Regions from separate parts of the Streptomyces sp. NPDC004788 genome, predicted to be linked through region 1. Evidence: riboswitches for the same ligand, from Rfam matches in the RefSeq annotation. Region 1 holds a riboswitch; each other region holds the start of a gene.
What was found. Region 1 has a riboswitch for cyclic di-AMP ahead of ACWEJX_RS36810 (transglycosylase SLT domain-containing protein). Riboswitches for the same ligand answer to the same signal wherever they lie in the genome.
Positions count from the first base shown of each region.

Region 2: another riboswitch for cyclic di-AMP. It lies ahead of ACWEJX_RS10305 (M23 family metallopeptidase); the one in region 1 lies ahead of ACWEJX_RS36810 (transglycosylase SLT domain-containing protein).
Region 3: another riboswitch for cyclic di-AMP. It lies ahead of ACWEJX_RS32275 (C40 family peptidase); the one in region 1 lies ahead of ACWEJX_RS36810 (transglycosylase SLT domain-containing protein).

Region 1 is NZ_JBSGBF010000168.1:719-7,393, forward strand. Features, by position in the region: partial or broken gene ACWEJX_RS36795 (SDR family oxidoreductase) at 1-301, opposite strand, end outside; gene ACWEJX_RS36800 (hydrophobic protein) at 348-503, opposite strand; gene ACWEJX_RS36805 (UdgX family uracil-DNA binding protein) at 628-1,320, opposite strand; cyclic di-AMP (ydaO/yuaA leader) riboswitch at 1,659-1,849, shown strand; gene ACWEJX_RS36810 (transglycosylase SLT domain-containing protein) at 1,854-2,678, shown strand; gene thpR (RNA 2',3'-cyclic phosphodiesterase) at 2,837-3,397, shown strand; gene ACWEJX_RS36820 (cytochrome P450) at 3,538-4,824, shown strand; gene ACWEJX_RS36825 (ABC transporter ATP-binding protein) at 4,927-6,675, shown strand, end outside.
Region 2 is NZ_JBSGBF010000016.1:34,006-40,175, forward strand. Features, by position in the region: gene ACWEJX_RS10290 (bifunctional acetate--CoA ligase family protein/GNAT family N-acetyltransferase) at 1-231, opposite strand, end outside; gene ACWEJX_RS10295 (HPr family phosphocarrier protein) at 323-604, shown strand; gene ACWEJX_RS10300 (GntR family transcriptional regulator) at 823-1,506, opposite strand; gene ACWEJX_RS10305 (M23 family metallopeptidase) at 1,687-2,457, opposite strand; cyclic di-AMP (ydaO/yuaA leader) riboswitch at 2,471-2,635, opposite strand; gene ACWEJX_RS10310 (M16 family metallopeptidase) at 2,832-4,199, opposite strand; gene ACWEJX_RS10315 (M16 family metallopeptidase) at 4,226-5,578, opposite strand; gene ACWEJX_RS10320 (DNA gyrase/topoisomerase IV subunit A) at 5,775-6,170, shown strand, end outside.
Region 3 is NZ_JBSGBF010000108.1:524-6,693, reverse strand. Features, by position in the region: gene ACWEJX_RS32285 (ATP-dependent Clp protease proteolytic subunit) at 1-399, shown strand, start outside; gene ACWEJX_RS32280 (hypothetical protein) at 407-712, shown strand; cyclic di-AMP (ydaO/yuaA leader) riboswitch at 1,062-1,227, shown strand; gene ACWEJX_RS32275 (C40 family peptidase) at 1,231-1,707, shown strand; gene ACWEJX_RS32270 (ATP-binding protein) at 1,847-2,296, opposite strand; gene ACWEJX_RS32265 (8-amino-7-oxononanoate synthase) at 2,461-3,666, opposite strand; gene bioB (biotin synthase BioB) at 3,809-5,050, shown strand; gene ACWEJX_RS32255 (adenosylmethionine--8-amino-7-oxononanoate transaminase) at 5,043-6,170, shown strand, end outside.

The DNA of each region.
Region 1 (6,675 bases):
CCACGCGGTCCGCCGCCTGCTCCACCTGCTCCGGCACGGACATGTCCACCGGCACGACGAGGGCCTCGCCACCGGCCCGCTCGACCTCCTCGGCCGCCGCTTCGAGCCCCACCCGGCCCCGGGCGAGCAGCGCCACCCGTGCGCCCGCCGCCCCGAACGCACGCGCGGTCGCCCGCCCCACACCGGCGCTCGCGCCGGTGACGACCACGGTGCGTCCCGCGAACGGCTGCGACTGGCGACGCACGTCCCGTCGCACGGCGAGACCCTCCAGGAACGTGACCACATCGGCCGTGCGGATCATGGCGGCTCCTCACGCGCTCGGCAGGGGGACATGCGCTGGTGCCGCCTCACCAGCGGTACCAGCGGTTGCCCGAGCCGCGCACCAGGAAGCCCAGCAGCCAGATGACGAGCACGGCCAGGGCGATCCACCACAGCACGTGGGCGGCGAATCCGACGCCGAAGAGCAGCAGCAGAATCAGCAGGACGAGGAGCAGGGCGATCATGACGCGCCTCCTTCGATGACACGTTCGGTAGCGCTTGGCTGCGCGGCTACCCGCCCTCGGTGTCCGTAACCCCTTCAACCTCCCGCGCTCCCCGCGCTCCCCGCGCTCCCCGCGCTCCCCGCGGTCACAGGGCGTCGGCGGCGGTCCGCAGGTCGGCGACCAGACCCGCGTACAGCTCCTCGCGGTCCCCGCCGCCCCCCGCCCGCAGGACGGCCGACGGATGGACGGTCGCGAGCACCCGCAGGTCCCCGTTCCCGGAGCCGTTCCCCTCGTCCGGCAGCGGACGCGGTACGCCACGGTCGGTGCCGACCCGGAACGACGGCCCGAGCAGCGCGCGGCCCGCCGTCGCGCCCAGCGTGACCACGAGCTCGGGCGAGACCAGCCGGAGCTCGGCGAGCAGCCAGGGGCGGCAGGCGAGGGTCTCGCGCAGGCTCGGCGCCTTGTGGATGCGGCGCTTGCGGGTCTCGTCCTGGGTGAACTTGAAGTGCTTGACCGCGTTCGTCAGGTACACGTCGTCCTCGTCGATGCCCGCCTCGCGCAGCGCCCGTGACAGCAGCCGGCCCGCCGGCCCGACGAACGCCTCGCCCTCCCGGTCCTCCTGGTCGCCGGGCTGCTCGCCGACCAGCATCAGTCGCGCGTGCGCGTCGCCTCGCCCGAAGACCGTCCCGGTCGTGTTCTCGTACAGCGGGCAGCCCCGGCAGTCCGCCGCGGCCCGCCGGTGGGCGGGGATGCCGCCGCGCGCCGGCAGGAAGGGAGTGGCGTCGTACGCCTCCGGGCCGGGGCCGGGGCCGGCGCCGTCGTCATGGGTGCCGTTCATGGCAGTACCTCCGCTCGCCTTCGCGGCTACCCCGAATCCTGCCGGGCAAATCGGACGATAATCACCCATTCTCTTCAAATGGAGAAATGCGGATGAGCTGCCTCATGAGTGCATTTAGTAGATAAGGCGGGGCGAGGGTGACGCGGGTGATTCGGGTCACGGTCGAGCCGGCCCGCCCGATGCTGGCGCGGCGTCAAGTCCGTACTTTCCGGAAAGGGTTGGGGAATCGGCTCCAGGTAAGCGGAATGATCCTTTTGTGTTTCCGGGAAAGGTCATTTTCGGTCCGCTAATTCCGTCTTGTTTTCGCCGTTTGTTTTCGCATACGGTCACGCCGCAACCGGACGGAAACGCCGAATCCTGCCACCGCCCGGGAACCGCACTCACCACACTCGTCCGGCAGGAGCGGGGGACCCAGGTTTGCCGCCGGTCCCGGGATTCCGGGCCGGCTAGGGGTGAAGCCGTGCCTGCCGCGGCCGGGCATCTCCTGCCCGAACCCGACAGCTCACCTCGCAGGCGGAGGAGAGGAATTCGCCATGCGTGGACCCGGGAAGCACCGACGCCCCAAGCGCACCCCGCTCGCTCGCTCCCTCGCCGTCGCCGGCCTCACCGGCAGCGCCGCACTCGCCGTGCCGCTGGCCGGGGCGTCGAGCGCCGTGGCGGCCGAGCCGCACGCGGCACAGACCGTCGCAGTCGAAAAGGCCGTGGCGCAGACGGCCGTACGGAAGGCCGTGCAGGCCGGTCCGGTCCGGTATTCCGTCGTCGTCGGTGACTCGCTTTCCGGCATCGCCGAGAAGTACGCGGTCAGGGGTGGCTGGAAGAAGCTCTATCAGGACAACCGCCGGGCCATCGGCCACGACCCCCGGCTCATCCGGCCCGGTCTGAGGCTGACCGTCGACCCGACGTCGAAGCAGGCCCCGACGGCCCCGCGGCTCACCGGCACCGGTGCGAGCGCGGCGGGCGCGGCCACCGCGGTCCAGGCGTCGGCCCCGGCCGCGGCCGCGGCCACGGCCGCCACGACCGGCACCTCCGGCACGTACGCGAACAACCTCGACGGATGGATCCGCGAGGCCCTCGACGTCATGGCCCGCAACGGCATCCCCGGCAGCTACGACGGCATCTACCGCAACATCATGCGCGAGTCCTCGGGCAACCCGCAGGCCATCAACAACTGGGACTCCAACGCCGTCGCCGGCACCCCGTCCAAGGGCCTGCTCCAGGTGATCGACCCCACCTTCCAGGCGTACCACGTGGCCGGCACCTCCAGCGACGTGTACGACCCGGTCGCCAACATCACCGCGGCCTGCAACTACGCCGCCGCCAAGTACGGCTCCATCGACAACGTCTTCGGCGCCTACTGAGCCCTTCCTCTTCTCGGACCGCCCGGCTCCCGAATGGACCGGGCGGTACGAAAAGAGGTACGAAGTCCTGCGTGAAGGATCAACCTCAGGGGCCGCAGGAGCCTCAGGAAGCCCCGGAGTCTCCGGAGTCCCCGGACCCCCGGAGCGCGACCGTCCGGGTGTTCATCGCCCTGGCGCCGCCCGACGAAGCGAAGGACGAGCTGGCCCGCGAGCTGCGGCCCGCCTATGAGGCGTACCCGACCCTGAGGCAGAACCGCATCGAGGACTGGCACATCACCCTGGCCTTCCTCGGCGAGCTCCCCGCCGCGGCCGTCCCGCCGCTGCGGCGGCCGCTCGCGGAGCTCGCCGCCGCGCGCCGACCCCTGGAGCTGGCGCTGCGCGGCGGTGGCCACTTCGACGAGCGGGTGCTGTGGAGCGGCATCGCCGGCGACCTCGAAGGGCTGCACCTGCTCGCCTCGGACGTCCGCGCCCTCGTGAAGGCCTGCGGCATCCCCTTCGAGGACCGCCCGCTGCGCCCGCACCTCACCCTCGCCCGGGCCCGCCGCGGCGACACGGCCTCCGTGACCGCGGTCGCCGCCGGTCTCGCCGGCTTCACCGGCCGCTCCTGGCGCACCGAACGCCTGCACCTCGTCGGCAGCAATTTCGGCCGCGGTCCCGCCCCCATCCGCTACCGCGACATCGAGTCCTGGCCCCTCGGCGAGCCCGCCGACCGGCCCTGACGGGCCGAAATCACCGACCGGCCCTGACGGGCTGAAAAAGACGCCGACCGGCCTGACGCGCCGAAAGGCGGGGTGTCGCCCCGCGTGGCCGCTCTCCTACAGTGCGTGCTGCACCCGTTCCGCCGAACCAGGAGCAGCCCGTGGCCGCAGCCCCGCGTGAAGTGCCCGAACTGGACGCCGCCGCCGTCGAGCGGTGGCGGGCCGGCGGCGGAGAGCTCGTCGACCTCTTCGCCCGGGCGCGCGACGCCCACGGCGGCGTCGCCGGGGTGCGGATCGGGGAGCGGCCCACCGTCGTGGTGACCGGCGCCGAGGCGGTGCGGCAGGTGCTCGCCGTGCGCCCCGACCGGTACGTGAAGCGCTCGCACCGGGCCCGGCTGCTCGTCGGTGACGGGGTGCTCTCCGCGACGGGCGAGGCGTGGCAGCGCCAACGCCGCATGCTCCAGGCCCAGTTCACCGGACGCGGGATGCGCCGCTACGAGCAGCGGATCGCCGCGGCCGCCCGGACGACCGCGGCGCGCTGGGACGCGTACGCCCGTACGGGGGAGGTCTTCGACCTCGGCGAGGAGATGCGGCGCTTCGCCCTGGACACCATCTGGCGCTCCCTCACCGGGCACGCCCTCGACGCCGCGACGGAACGCGAACTGGCCACCCTCCCCGAGGTGGTGGCCGCGATGCCGAGCCTGCCCGCCGACAGCGCCACCGCGCGGGAGGCCGTGGCCGCCGAGCTGGCGCGGATCGACGCGGTGGCGCACCACGCCGTCGCCGCCGCCCGCGACGGCGAAGCGGGCCCCGACGGGCCGGGACTCCTGCACGTCCTCGTCGAGGCCGGCCGCACCCGTCCGGAGTACACCGACCGGCTGATCCGCGACGAACTCGTCACCCTGATGCTCGCCGGCCACGAGACCACCGCCACCACCCTCACCTGGCTGCACCTCCTCCTCGACCGGCACCCCGAGGAGCGGGAGCGCGTGCTCGCCGCCGGGCCCGAGGGCTCACCCGAACGGCAGCAGGCGGTCTCCGCGCTCGTCCACGAGACCCTGCGCCTCTATCCGTCGGCCTGGATCCTGCCGCGCTGCGCGGCCGAGGACGACGTCCTCGACGGATACGCGGTGGCGGCGGGCACCGACGTCGTCGTCTGCCCCTACCTCACCCATCGTGACCCCGAACTCTGGGAGAAACCCGAGGAGTTCGACCCCACGCGCTTCACCACCCCGGGCCGGCGCCCCGCCCACCCCGGAAGCTACTTCCCGTTCGGCGTCGGGCCCCGCGCCTGCCTGGGCCTGCAGTTCGCCCTCCGTGAGTCCGTCGCGCTCCTCGAACTCCTGCTCCCGGCGCACGCCCCGCGCTTCCGGTCCGTCCCCGAACGCGCCGCCTACGGCCTCACCGTACGGCCCGACGGGCCCACCCCCGCCGTCCTGGCCGGTTAGCGGCGTCGGACCGCCCGTCCGGAGAAAAACGCTTGGACCGCGCGGCTGTCGTCGCGGGACACTGCGGACCCTGTCCAGTCGGTCCGACAAAACAGGGTTGTGATGGGATTGTCTGAATCGAGCGGCAGTACACCGGGCAAGGGCCCGGTACTGCTCGCCCTCCGCTACTACGGACGTGAGCTGGCCAGGCTCCGTCGCATGACCGTGCCCGCGATGCTGCTCCCGGCGCTGGGCAACATCGGCATCGCCTACATCGCGCCATTGATCGTCGCCAAGCTCGTCGCGCGGATCGCCGACGGTGGCGCGGACGGCGTGGGCGGCGGGGGCGGCGGGGGCTGGACCGGCGCCATGCTGCCGTACGTCCTCGGCATCGGGGGCGTGCTGCTCTTCTCCGAGGCGCTGTGGCGCGTCGGACTGCACTGTCTGAACCGGGTCGACGGGCTCGGCATCGAGCACCTCACCGTCGTCGGGATGGACGAACTGTTCGCCAAGGACGCCACGTTCTTCCACGACAACTTCGCCGGCTCGCTCACCAAGCGGGTCATCGGCTTCGGCAAGTGCTTCGAGGACTTCGTCGACACCCTCACCTTCAACGTGCTCGGCAGCTTCGTGCCGCTCGGCTTCGCCTGCGTCGTGCTGTGGACGTACGAACCGCTGCTCGTCGTCGGCCTGTTGGCGATGATCCTCGTCACCGCCTTCGGCGTGACCCCGCTGATCCGCCGCCGCCAGGCCCTCGTCGCCCAGCGCGAGGCGGCCATCGCCCGGGTGTCCGGCCATGTGGCCGACAGCCTGGGGAACATGGACACGGTACGGGCCTTCGCCGCCGAGCGGCGCGAGGCGGCCGAGAACCGCTCCCGTCTCGCCGAGGCGCGCCGGGTCACCCTGCGCTCCTGGGACTACGGAAACCTGCGCATCGACACGGTCGTCGCACCGATGTCCGTGCTCACCAACGTCCTCGGCCTGGTCCTCGCCCTCGCACTCGGCGCCGGTGACCACGGCGTGGAGGCGGTCGTCGTCGCCTTCACCTACTACGGCAACGCGACCCGCATCATGTTCGAGTTCAACCAGATCTACCGGCGTCTGGAGAGCTCGATGACGGAGGCGGCGCAGTTCACCGAGCTGCTCCTGGAGCCGCCGACCGTGCTCGACCCGGAGTCGCCCGAGCCGCTGCGCTCGCGCGCCGGGGACGTGCGCTTCGAGAAGGTGGGCTTCGCGCACGGCGGCGGCAGGCCGCTGTTCGACGGCCTCGACCTCGACGTGCCCGCCGGTACGAAGATCGGCCTCGTCGGCCGGTCCGGCGGCGGCAAGACCACGCTCACCCGGCTGCTGCTGCGCATGACCGACGTCGACGCCGGCCGGATCCTCGTCGGCGGCCAGGACATCAGCCGGATGACCCAGTCCGACCTGCGCGGCCTCATCGCGTACGTGCCGCAGGAACCGGCGATGTTCCACCGCACCCTGCGGGAGAACATCGCCTTCGCCCGCCCGGGCGCCACCGACGCCGACATCCGGCGCGCGGCCGAGGCGGCACACGTCACCGAGTTCGCGGACGCGCTGCCGGACGGCTTCGACACCATGGTGGGCGAGCGTGGCGTGAAGCTCTCCGGCGGCCAGCGGCAGCGGGTCGCGCTCGCCCGGGCGATCCTGCGCGACGCGCCGATCCTGCTGCTCGACGAGGCCACCAGCGCCCTCGACTCGGAGAGCGAGATCCTCGTCCAGGACGCGCTGTGGCGGCTGATGGAGGGCCGGACGGCGCTGGTGGTGGCGCACCGGCTCAGCACCGTCGCCGGCATGGACCAGCTCGTGGTCCTCGACCGGGGCCGGATCGTCGAACAGGGCACCCACCAGGAG
Region 2 (6,170 bases), on a different contig from region 1:
GTGGGTGAAGCGGTGCACGTCCTTCGCGGACAGCCGGGGGTAGGGCGCGAAGAAGCGGTAGTACTTCGACTCGTCCGAGACCTGCTCGTAGAAGCTGACGAGTCGCTCGGCGTCGTCGGCGGTGATGGGGCGGATGCGCGCGGTGCCGCCGTCCCGGAGGACCACGTCCGCTTCCCAGTGGTCCGGGTACGCGTGCTCCGGCTGTTCGGGCTGTTCCGACGCGCTCTGCATGGGAAAAGCGTACGGCCGGGGTACGACAGTGACACCGGTCGCGTGTGAGAGACTGGTCTAGACAACCGCTGAATGTTGAAGGGCTACCACCATGGCTGAGCGCCGCGTCAACGTCGGCTGGGCCGAGGGCCTGCACGCCCGCCCCGCCTCCATCTTCGTCCGTGCCGCCACGGCCTCCGGCGTCCCCGTGACGATCGCCAAGGCCGACGGCAACCCCGTCAACGCCGCGTCCATGCTCGCGGTGCTCGGCCTGGGCGCGCAGGGCGGCGAGGAGATCGTGCTCGCGTCGGACGCCGACGGCGCCGAGGCCGCGCTCGACCGCCTGGCGCGGCTGGTGGCCGAGGGTCTCGACGAGCTTCCCGAGACCGTCTGACCCGTCTTCCCCCGTCCTCCCCGACGGTCCCCGGTGGACCCCGGCGGTCCCCGGCGGCGGATCGGAAAAGAGCCGCGCCCACCGGTCATCCGGCGGGCGCGGCTCTTTTCCATCAGCGCGACTTTCCATCAGCGCGACGAAAACGCACGGGAATTCATTTCGGGCAGCCTGAAACAGAGCCCGCCGAATTGCCCGCCTCTTTGTATACGGTGCGCATGTTAATTCCGCGCTCCCGAATTGTTTACGGCATGTTGCGAAACCCTCACACGGGTACGCTCCGGATGTTTCAGCCGGAGTCGCGGCGCCGCCCGCTCCACGTGCAGCGCGGTGAGGGCCCGGGCCCGCTCGGCGTCGCCGCGGGCCACGGCGTCCACGATCGCACCGTGCTCGGCCCAGGAGTCGGCGGGCCGGTCGGCCGGCTCGGCCGCGTACATCCAGGCGATCTTCTGCCGCAGCTGGGTGAGCAGCGCGGTGAGCGGCGGGCTGCCGGAGGCCTGCGCCAGCGTCTCGTGGAACCAGCCGTCCAGGGCGCGCAGATCCTCGCTCCGGCCGTGCCGGGCCCTCTCCTGCCCCAGCCTGACCAGGCCGCGCAGGACCTTCAGGTGGGCCTCGGTGCGGCGCTGGGCGGCCCGGTGGGCACCGAGGGGTTCAAGCAGGGAGCGCATGTCGAGCAGGTCGGCGGCCTCCTGCTCGCCGGGTTCGGCGACCTGGGCGCCGGCGTGCCGGCGGGTCACGACGAAGCCCTCGGACTCCAGGGTGCGCAGCGCCTCGCGGACCGGGACGCGGGAGACCCCGTAGCGGCGGGCGAGCTGTTCCTCCGTCAGTCTGGCGCCCCGCGCGTACACACCGGAGACGATGTCGTCCCGGATCGCCGTGCATACCGACTGCGCGGGAATGCGCATGTCCGACCTCCGCTTTTTCTCCACGCTGAACCCCGTCGGGCATAGCCCGTCCGGCGACTCTATTGCAGGACGCGGGAATTTCCGATGCCGACCGGTAATTCAGGGACGAAAAAAGCCCCGGCTCGTTCGAGCCGGGGCTTCTTCGCGCTGAGCGGGGAGACCTGAGCGGGGAGACGGACGTCAGACGTCGACGCCGCGGGCGCGCAGGTAGGCGACGGGGTCGATGTCCGAGCCGTACTCGGGGCTGGTGCGGGCCTCGAAGTGGAGGTGCGGGCCGGTCGAGTTGCCGGAGGAGCCGGAGACGCCGATCTGCTCGCCGGGGGTGACCTGCTGGCCGACGTGGACACGGATGGCGGAGAGGTGGCCGTACTGGGTGTACGTGCCGTCGTTCATGCGGATGACGATGTTGTTGCCGTACGCGCCGCCCCAGCCGGCCTCGACGACGGTGCCGGAGCCGACGGCGACGACCGTGGTGCCGTAGGCGGCGTGGAAGTCGATGCCGGAGTGGTGGCCGGAGGACCAGAGCGAGCCGCCGGTGTTGTAGCCGGTGGAGACGTACGAGTGGGCGACGGGGGCCGTGAAGGAGTTCAGGCGCTTGCGCTCGGCCTCGCGGGCGGCGCGCTCCTTGGCCTCGCGGATCTCCTTGACGCGGGCCTCGGCCTTGCGCTTCGCCTCGGCGGCGGCCTTGACGCGGGCCGCGGCCTCGAAGGCCTGCTTCTCCTGGGCGGCGGCCTGGGCGTCGACGTGCTGGGTGAGGGACTCCTCGGTGATCACCTGGGTGAGGCCGGTGTCCTCCGGGGAGGGGCTCTCCGTGTCGGCGGCGAGCGCCGGGGAGGCGAGGGTGCCGATGACGCCGGTGGTGGCGAGCGTCGCCACGCCGGCGATGCCCGCGCCACGGCGCGTCAGACGGCTCGGACCACGATGCTTCCCGGTGGCACGGGTGAACGCCATGAAGTGGCTGATCCTTTCCTTCCTTCTCGCCTACCGGGTTAGCTGACGGGTTCGGAGCAGGAAGGTCTCCTACGGGCCCCTCCGCGCGGAGCGAAGGCGTCCGATTCACCCCAGGGACTTCGTGTGGGTCCCCGGCTCCCCAGGCTCGCGCCTTGCGGGGACTCGGCGATGACTGTCCGTTCGCCGCGGGTGCGGCGTCGTGCAACGGGCGAACAGCCGCATCGACGCTAGGCCGATCTTCAGTCAATCGCCAAACAGACGCGCCAGTTTGTAAGACTTGCCACAGGGCATTCACCAACACTCGCCCGCAATACGGACAAATGACGAGGACCCTGACGAACCAGGTCGTCAGGGTCCTCGTGACGGGGGCTCAATCAGCCGGTGACGACCGTCACTTCACCGATGCCGAGCGCCCGCACCGGCTCCTCGATCTGCGAGGCGTCGCCGACCAGGACGGTGACCAGCCGGTCCACCGGGAAGGCGTTGACCACGGCCGCGGTCGCCTCCACCGTGCCGGTCTCGGCCAGGCGCGCGTACAGGTGCGCCTGGTAGTCGTCCGGGAGGTGCTGCTCGACCTGGTCGGCCAGCGTGCCCGCGACGGAGGCGGCGGTCTCGTACTTCAACGGGGCGACACCCACCAGGTTCTGCACCGCCACGTCGCGCTCGGCGTCGGTCAGACCCTCGGCGGCGAGGGTGCGCAGCACCTTCCACAGGTCGTCAAGTGCCGGGCCGGTGTTGGGGGTGTCCACCGAGCCGCTGATGGCGAGCATCGACGCGCCGTGGCCCGCCTCGTCCGAGCGCAGCACCTGACCGAAGGCGCGCACACCGTACGTGTAGCCCTTCTCCTCGCGCAGGACGCGGTCCAGGCGGGAGGTGAGCGTGCCGCCGAGGCAGTACGTGCCGAGCACCTGGGCCGGCCAGACCCGGTCGTGGCGGTCGGCGCCGACGCGGCCGATGAGCAGCTGCGTCTGGACGGCGCCCGGACGGTCGACGATGACGACCCGGCCGGTGTCGTCGGCCGTGATGGGCGCCATGGGGCGCGGCGCGGCCGGCGCGCCGGTCCATGCGCCGAGGGTCTCGGCGAGCACCTTGTCCAGGTCGACGTCGGTGAGGTCGCCGACGACCACGGCGGTGGCCGCGGCCGGCCGCACGTGCGCGTCGTAGAAGGCGCGGACGGCGGCGGCGTCGATCGCCCCGACGGTCTCCTCGGTGCCCTGACGGGGCCGGGACATCCGCGAGGAGGCCGGGAACAGCTCCTTGGAGAGCTGCTTGGCGGCCCGGCGGCCCGGGTTGGCCGTCTCGTGCGGGATCTCGTCGAGCCGGTTGCGCACCAGGCGCTCGACCTCGGACTCGGCGAACGCCGGGGCGATCAGCGCCTCGGCGAGCAGGCCGAGGCCCTTGGAGAGCCGGGAGACCGGGACCTCCAGGGAGACCCGTACGCCCGGGTGGTCGGCGTGCGCGTCGAGGGTGGCGCCGCAGCGCTCCAGCTCGGCGGCGTACTCCTCGGCGGAGTGCTGGTCGGTGCCCTCGGACAGCGCCCGGGCCATGATCGTGGCGACGCCGTCGAGGCCCTCGGGCTCGGCGTCCAGCGGGGCGTCGAGGAAGATCTCGACGGCCACCACCTGCTGGCCGGGGCGGTGGCAGCGCAGCACGGTCAGGCCGTTGTCGAGCGCGCCGCGCTCCGGGGCCGGGAAGCCCCAGGGCTTGGCGACGCCCGGCTGGGGCTGCGGGTGGAAGTCCATGCTCGTCAAAGACGCGGCAGCGTCGGTCACTGCTCCGCTCCCTCTTCCTCGTCGCTGTCGTCGGCGTCGTCGGCCTGGCCCACGGGCTCGTAGACCAGGACGGCGCGGTTGTCCGGGCGCAGCCGGGCCTTGGCGACCTCCTGCACCTCCTCGGCGGTGATGTCGAGGACCCGGTCGACGGCGGTCAGCGCCAGCTGCGGGTCGCCGAACAGCACCGCGTACCGGCACAGTTCGTCGGCGCGGCCGGCGACCGTGCCGAGCCGGTCCAGCCACTCGCGCTCCAACTGGGCCTGGGCGCGCTCCATCTCCTCGGGCGTCGGGCCCTCGGCGGCGAAGCGGGCCAGCTCCTCGTCGACGGCCGCCTCGATCTGGGGCACCTCGACGCCGCCGGACGTCTTGACGTCGAGCCAGCCGAGCGAAGGCGCCCCGGACAGCCGCAGCAGGCCGAAGCCGGCGGTGACGGCCGTGCGGTCGCGGCGGACCAGCCGGTTGTGCAGCCGGGAGGACTCGCCGCCGCCGAGGACGGTCAGGGCCAGGTCGGCCGCGTCGCACGCGCGCGTGCCGTCGTGCGGCAGCCGGTAGGCGGCCATCATCGCGCGGGCCGGCACCTCCTCCTCGACGACCTGGCGCAGCTGCTCGCCGATGATCTCGGGCAGCTCGCCGGAGCGCGGCTCGGGCTTGCCGTCGTGGCCGGGGATGGAGCCGAAGTACTTCTCGATCCAGGCGAGGGTCTGCTCCGGGTCGATGTCGCCGACGACCGAGAGGACCGCGTTGTTGGGCGCGTAGTACGTACGGAAGAAGTTCCGCGCGTCTTCGAGCGTGGCGGCGTCGAGGTCGGCCATGGAGCCGATCGGCGTGTGGTGGTACGGGTGGCCCTCGGGGTACGCGAGGGCGGTCAGGCGCTCGAAAGCGGTGCCGTACGGCACGTTGTCGTAGCGCTGGCGGCGCTCGTTCTTGACGACGTCGCGCTGGTTCTCCATGGACTCGTCGTCCAGGGCGGCGAGCAGCGAGCCCATGCGGTCCGCCTCCAGCCAGAGCGCGAGCTCCAGCTGGTGGGCGGGCATGGTCTCGAAGTAGTTGGTGCGCTCGAAGCTCGTCGTGCCGTTGAGCGAGCCGCCGGCGCCCTGCACCAGCTCGAAGTGCCCGTTGCCGTGGACCTGCTTCGAGCCCTGGAACATCAGGTGCTCGAAGAGGTGGGCGAGGCCGGTGCGGCCCTTGATCTCGTGGCGCGAGCCGACGTCGTACCAGAGGCAGACCGCGGCGACCGGGGTCAGGTGGTCCTCGGAGAGCACGACGCGCAGGCCGTTGGACAGCCGGTGCTCGGTCGCTGTCAGGCCGCCGGAGCCGGCCGAGGCCGTGGCCGTGTGACCCATGGGCATGTACGTCCCTTCGATCGCTGTGCGGAAAGTGCGGAGCGGAAAAGTCCTGCCACTGTATGCAAGCGCGCCGCCACCTGGCGAAGTTCCCGACCGCTTCGGATGTCCCTCTTCCGGGTCGAGGTCGGCGTTGTCGGTGGCACGGTCCACAATGGTCCGCGTCAGATCAACCCTTGTTGGTGAAGGAGCCGCAGCCGCGATGGCCCGCCGCAGCACGAAGACACCGCCGCCGGACGACGCGTTCGAGGAGCGAATCCTCGACATCGACGTCGTCGACGAGATGCAGGGCTCCTTCCTCGAGTACGCGTACTCGGTGATCTACTCGCGCGCGCTGCCCGACGCCCGGGACGGCATGAAGCCCGTGCAGCGCCGCATCGTCTACCAGATGAGCGAGATGGGCCTGCGGCCCGAGCGCGGCTTCGTCAAGTGCGCCCGCGTCGTCGGCGAGGTCATGGGCAAGCTGCACCCGCACGGCGACGCGTCGATCTACGACGCGATGGTGCGCATGGCGCAGCCGTTCTCGATGCGGCTCCCGCTGGTGGACGGCCACGGCAACTTCGGCTCGCTCGGCAACGACGACCCGCCGGCCGCCATG
Region 3 (6,170 bases), on a different contig from region 1:
ACCTCGATCTACGACACGATCGGCACGGTCTCGTGCGAGGTGGAGACCATCTGCCTCGGCCAGGCCGTCGGGCCGGCCGCGGTGCTGCTCGCGGCGGGTTCGCCGGGGCACCGGCTCGCACTGCCGGGCTCGCGGATCGTCCTTCAGCAGCCCTCGCTCGACGAGCCGTTGCAGGGACAGCCCAGCGATCTGGACGTCCACGCCCGCGACTTGCTCCGGCAGCGGGAGCTGATCTCCGGGATGCTCGCCGAACACACCGGCCAGGAGCGGGGCCGGATCGACGCCGACCTCGACCGGACGACCGTGTTCGACGCTCCGGGCGCCCTCGCGTACGGCCTGGTGGACCACGTCATCCGCAGCCGCCGCGACGGCGGGACCGACGGCGCCGGGCGGGTGTGAGCCGGCCATGGTCCCGGAACTGCCGCCGCTGCCCGCGCTCACCCGCGCCGAGGGCGAGTTCGTCGACGCGTATCTCGAAGTCGTCGATCTGCTCGGCCGGATCAATCCATCCAGGACCTCGCATACCTATGGGGCGCTACGGGCCGCCCAAGCGCTGGTCGGACGGGCGACGGCACTGCGGGAGGCGCTGACGCTCATGCACGCGCGGGGCGAGAGCGAGGTGCACGCGGACACATTGGCCCGCGCGCTGCGGGTGTTGGACGGAGAGCGCCGCGCGGCTCGCGTCACCATGCCCCGGCAACAGGTGAGTTGACAGGAGGGCGTGTCGTGTCGAGGTCCACTCGGGCCAGCGGAACGCCGGAATCGATCCCCCTTTCGGCGTAGTCGACGTATCGACATAGAGCTCAGCTGTGTTGCGCAACAGGTGTACGCATCTGGCGGAATCGGGCCCTTCCACCCCTGGTGGCGGACTCGTCGCGCAAACCTCGGACGATCACCAAACCTGACTGTCCACCCGAATGGATCAGTCGTGAGGAGCCTCACATATCGCTGTTTCCACTCGGATTTCGGCGCGGGCGTGGGTCAAGATCCCTGTCGACGACAAGCCCCCGCCACCCGAGGCGGGGCGGTCCGGGCGGACGCCGAGTCCTGCCGCCGTCCCGGATGTCTGGTCGACAGGAGTGGATCGGCAGGAGTGGAGGACCCGAGCAACACGGGACGTCCGAGCGATCGGAGCCGTCCCTCGGGGTGAAGCCGCAGCCGCGGCCGGGCATCTTCGCCTGCCCGAACCCGACAGGTCATCCTTCACAGGCGGCTGACGAAGGGTTGCGCATGACTGCGCAGATTCATGTCCCGTCCCTGCTGTCCCGGGCCGGAGCCGTCTCGGCTCTCACCCTCGCCGCCGTCGGCGGCACGCTGCTCGCACCAGGAGCGGCGCCGGAGGCCCAGGCCGCGAGCTCGTACGCCAACACGGCACTGAGCGTCGCCGCCTCGAAGAAGGGATCGCCCTACCGGTACGGCGCATCAGGCCCCACCAGGTTCGACTGCTCGGGTCTCACGCTCTACTCGTACAAGAGGGCGGGCAAGACGCTGCCCCGCACCGCGCAGCAGCAGTACAACACCACACGCCACGTCTCGGCGGCGAGCCGCCAGAAGGGGGACCTGGTCTTCTTCCACTCCGGTGGAAGGGTGTACCACGTCGGGATCTACGCGGGTAACAACGCGATCTGGCACTCGCCGAAGACCGGCTCGTGGGTGAAGCTCGACCGGATCTGGACCTCGAAGGTCTACTACGGCCGGGTCCGCTGACCCGTCGCACGGGACCGGTCGGCCAATCGGCCGGTCGTCCGGCCAAGCGGTCGACCCGCCAGGCGGTCGGCCGGTCAGGCGGCCGGCCGGTCAGCTGGTCGTCCGGTCAGCCGGTCGGCCCGCCGAGGCGGCCGTCCGGTCAGCCGGGGACCGCCGCCGGCCAGGGCAGCTCGATCCACACGGTCTTGCCGCCCTCGGCCGTCGGCGTCACCGACAGTCGGCCGCCCGCCTCGGCGGTCAGCGAGCGGATGATCATCATGCCGCGGCCGTTGTCCTGCTGGACGGCCGCCGGCAGGCGCCTCGGCCAGCGGGGATGGCTGTCCGTCACCCCGATGCGCAGCCGCTCGTCCCGCTCCAGACGGACGTCGATCGTGAAGGTGGGCGACTGTCCGAAGGTGTGCTGGACGGCGTTGGTCGCCAGTTCGGAGACGATGAGCCGGACCGCGTCGGCCGTGTCGGCGTTGTCCACGGGGTCTCCGACGTCACCGAGCCCCCAGGAGGCGAGCACCTCGGCGACGTACCTCCGCGCGGCGGGGACCGATGCGGGGTCGCTCGGCAGCGTGACGGTTGCTTCCTGCTGGTCTGCCATGGCGACGCTGTCCCTTTCCCCTCCGGGCCCGGCCCGGGTTGCGCTTCGCGTCAGACTGCCACCGATCGTGCGGCCCTGGGCGGCGATCGACCAAGTTATACGGATATCTGTCGCCCGAAGCGGTGAACCGTGCGACGGGCGACCCGACAGCCGCGGGACATCCCCTATACGCCCCGCGCGCCCGGCGGAGCCGTCCGCACGATCGTGGTCACCGCACGCTCGATCTCGGCGTCGGTGAGGTCCGCGCGGGCGGTCAGCCGGAGCCGGGAGATGCCGTCGGGGACGGACGGCGGGCGGAAGCAGCCGACGGAGAGGCCGAGTTCGCGGCAGGCGGCGGCCCAGCCGAGGGCCTCGTTCGGGCCGGGGGCGCGCACCGAGACCACCGCGGCGTCGGGGTGGGCGGCGGTGAGACCGGCCTCGGTGAGCAGCCGGTGCAGGGTGGTCGCGACCGTACGGGCCCGGGCCGCGAGCCCCGGATCGGTGGCGATCAGCCGCAGCGCGGCCAGCGCGCCGCCCGCCGCGGCCGGAGCGAGGCCGGTGTCGAAGATGAAGGTGCGGGCCGCGTTGACCAGGTGCTCGATCACCCGGGCCGGGCCGAGCACCGCACCGCCCTGGCTGCCCAGCGACTTGGACAGCGTCAGCGTCGCCACCACGTCCGGCGCGCCCGCGAGCCCCGCGGCGTGCAGCGCCCCGCGCCCGCCGTCGCCGAGGACGCCGAAGCCGTGCGCGTCGTCCACGACCAGGCCCGCGCCGTGCTCCCGGCAGGCCGCCGCGAGCTCCGTGAGCGGCGCCCGGTCGCCGTCCACGGAGAAGACGGAGTCGCTGACCGCGAGGGCCCGGCGGCCCAGGTGCGCCGCGAGCGTCTTCGCGACGGCCTCCGGGTCGGCGTGCGGGACCACCGCGGTCTCGGCGCGCGCGAGCCGGCAGCCGTCGACGATGGAGGCGTGGTTGGCCGCGTCGGAGACGATCAGCCCGTCCCGGTCGGACAGCGCGGTGAGCGCGGCCAGGTTGGCGGCGTAGCCGGAGGAGAAGACGAGCGCCGCCTCGAATCCGCAGAAGTCGGCGAGTTCGCGCTCCAGGCGGGCGTGCAGCCGGGTCGAGCCGGTGACGAGCCGGGAGCCGGTGGCGCCCGCGCCCCAGCGGAGCGCCGCCTCGGCCGCCGCCCCGGTGACCTCCGGATGGCGGGTCAGGCCCAGGTAGTCGTTGCTCGCGAGGTCGAGCAGCTCGGACTCGGCGGCCCGGGGCCGCAGCGTCCGTACGAGACCGGCCTCTGCGCGCTGCCGCGCGGCGGCCTCGGTCCAGTCGAAGGCGGCCGGGCGCGGGCCCGGCGCCTCCCCGGAGGACGGCGGGTCCACGACGTACGACGGCATGGCAGATCCTTTTGTAGGCAGCGCACAGACCCTAACCGGCCGCGGCCGAGGTCAGGGTGTGGTCATACACACACCTCAAACGGGGCCGTTTGTTCAGATCCTCCTTGGCCGCGGGGCGTGCCGTAGGCCAGGATCAGCCCTTATGGACCTGCTGAACACCCTGGTGGAGAAGGGGCTGCGGCGCGAGTCGCCGACCCGTGAAGAAGCGCTCGCCGTGCTGGCGACCTCCGACGACGAACTGCTCGATGTGGTGGCCGCGGCCGGCAAGGTGCGCCGCCAGTGGTTCGGGCGCCGGGTGAAGCTCAACTATCTCGTCAACCTGAAGTCCGGGCTCTGCCCCGAGGACTGCTCCTACTGCTCGCAGCGTCTCGGCTCCAAGGCCGAGATCCTCAAGTACACGTGGCTGAAGCCCGAGGAGGCGTCGCAGGCCGCCGCGGCCGGTGTGGCCGGCGGCGCCAAGCGGGTCTGCCTGGTGGCGAGCGGCCGCGGCCCGACGGACCGGGACGTCGACCGGGTCGGCAAGACCATCGAGGCGATCAAGGAGCAGAACGAGGGCGTGGAGGTCTGCGCCTGCCTCGGTCTGCTCTCCGACGGCCAGGCCGAGCGGCTGAAGGCGGCCGGCGCCGACGCGTACAACCACAACCTCAACACGTCCGAGGGGACGTACGGGGACATCACGACCACGCACACCTACGCGGACCGCGTGGACACCGTGACGAAGGCGCACGCCGCCGGTCTGTCCGCCTGCTCCGGTCTGATCGCGGGCATGGGCGAGAGCGACGAGGACCTGGTCGACGTCGTCTTCGCGCTGCGCGAGCTGGACTCCGACTCGGTGCCGGTCAACTTCCTGATCCCGTTCGAGGGCACGCCGCTCGCCAAGGAGTGGAACCTCACCCCGCAGCGCGCGCTGCGGATCCTGGCGATGGTGCGGTTCGTCTGCCCGGACGTCGAGGTCCGGATCGCGGGCGGCCGCGAGGTGCACCTGCGCACGATGCAGCCGCTGGCGCTGCACATCGCCAACTCGATCTTCCTCGGCGACTACCTGACGAGCGAGGGCCAGGCCGGCCAGGCCGACCTGGACATGATCGCCGACGCGGGCTTCGAGGTGGAGGGCGCGGGCACGACGACGCTGCCGGCGCACCGGGCCGATGTCGCGGCGGTCGCGGCGGGCGGCTGCGGTTCGCACGCCGAGGCTTCCGGCGGCTGCGGTTCGCACGCCGGGGACGGCGCGGGCTGCGGCTCGCACGCGGAGGCCGGTGGCGGCTGCGGGCCGTGCGGTGGCGGCGCGGTGACCGAGGCGGCCGCGGCGGCCTCCGAGGCGCGTACGGACCTGGTCGCGGTGCGCCGCCGCGGCGCCGGCACGGACCTCGCCCCGAATGCGTAACGACGAGCTGCTCGCCCTGGACCGGGCACACGTGTGGCATCCGTACGGGCCCATGCCTGGACGTACGGAGCCACTGGTCGTCGAGTCCGCGTCGGGTGTCCGGCTCCGCCTCGCCGAACCGGTGCACGGTCAGGCCGAGTTGATCGACGGCATGTCCTCGTGGTGGTCGGCGCTCCACGGCTACAACCACCCCGTCCTCAACGAGGCGGCACACGGCCAGCTGGACCGGATGAGCCACGTCATGTTCGGCGGGCTCACCCACGAGCCGGCCGTGCGGCTCGCCACGCGCCTGGTCGAGATCACCCCGGAGCCTCTCCAGCACGTCTTCCTCAGCGACTCCGGCTCGGTCTCCGTCGAGGTCGCGGCCAAGATGTGTCTGCAGTACTGGCGCTCGGTGGGCCGGCCCGGCAAGCAGCTCCTGATGACCTGGCGCGGCGGCTACCACGGGGACACCTGGCAGCCGATGTCTCTGTGCGACCCCGAGGGCGGGATGCACGAGCTGTGGTCGGGCGTGCTCCAGCGCCAGGTCTTCGTCGACGCGCCGCCGGTCACGTACGAGGAGTCGTACGCCCGGATGCTGCGGGAGCAGATCGCTCTCCACGCGGACGAGGTCGCCGCGGTCATCGTGGAGCCGGTGGTGCAGAACGCGGGCGGGATGCGGTTCCACCCGCCCGCGTACCTGCGCGTCCTCCGCGAGGCGTGCGACGAGCACGGGGTCCTCCTGATCTTCGACGAGATCGCGACCGGCTTCGGCCGTACGGGCACGCTGTTCGGCGCCGACCAGGCCGGCGTCTCACCCGATGTGATGTGCGTGGGCAAGGCGCTGACGGGCGGTTACCTGTCGATGGCGGCCACGCTCTGCACGACGGAGATCGCGGAGGGCATCTCGCGCGGCGAGGTTCCCGTCCTGGCGCACGGGCCGACCTTCATGGGCAATCCGCTGGCCTCAGCGGTGGCCTGCGCTTCGATCGACCTGCTGATGTCCCAGGACTGGGCCCTGGAGGTCAAGCGCATCGAGACGGGACTCCGCGAGGGGCTCGCCCCCGCCGCGGAACTCCCCGGTGTGCGCGAGGTGCGGGTGCTCGGCGCCATCGGCGTCGTCCAGCTCGACCATGACGTC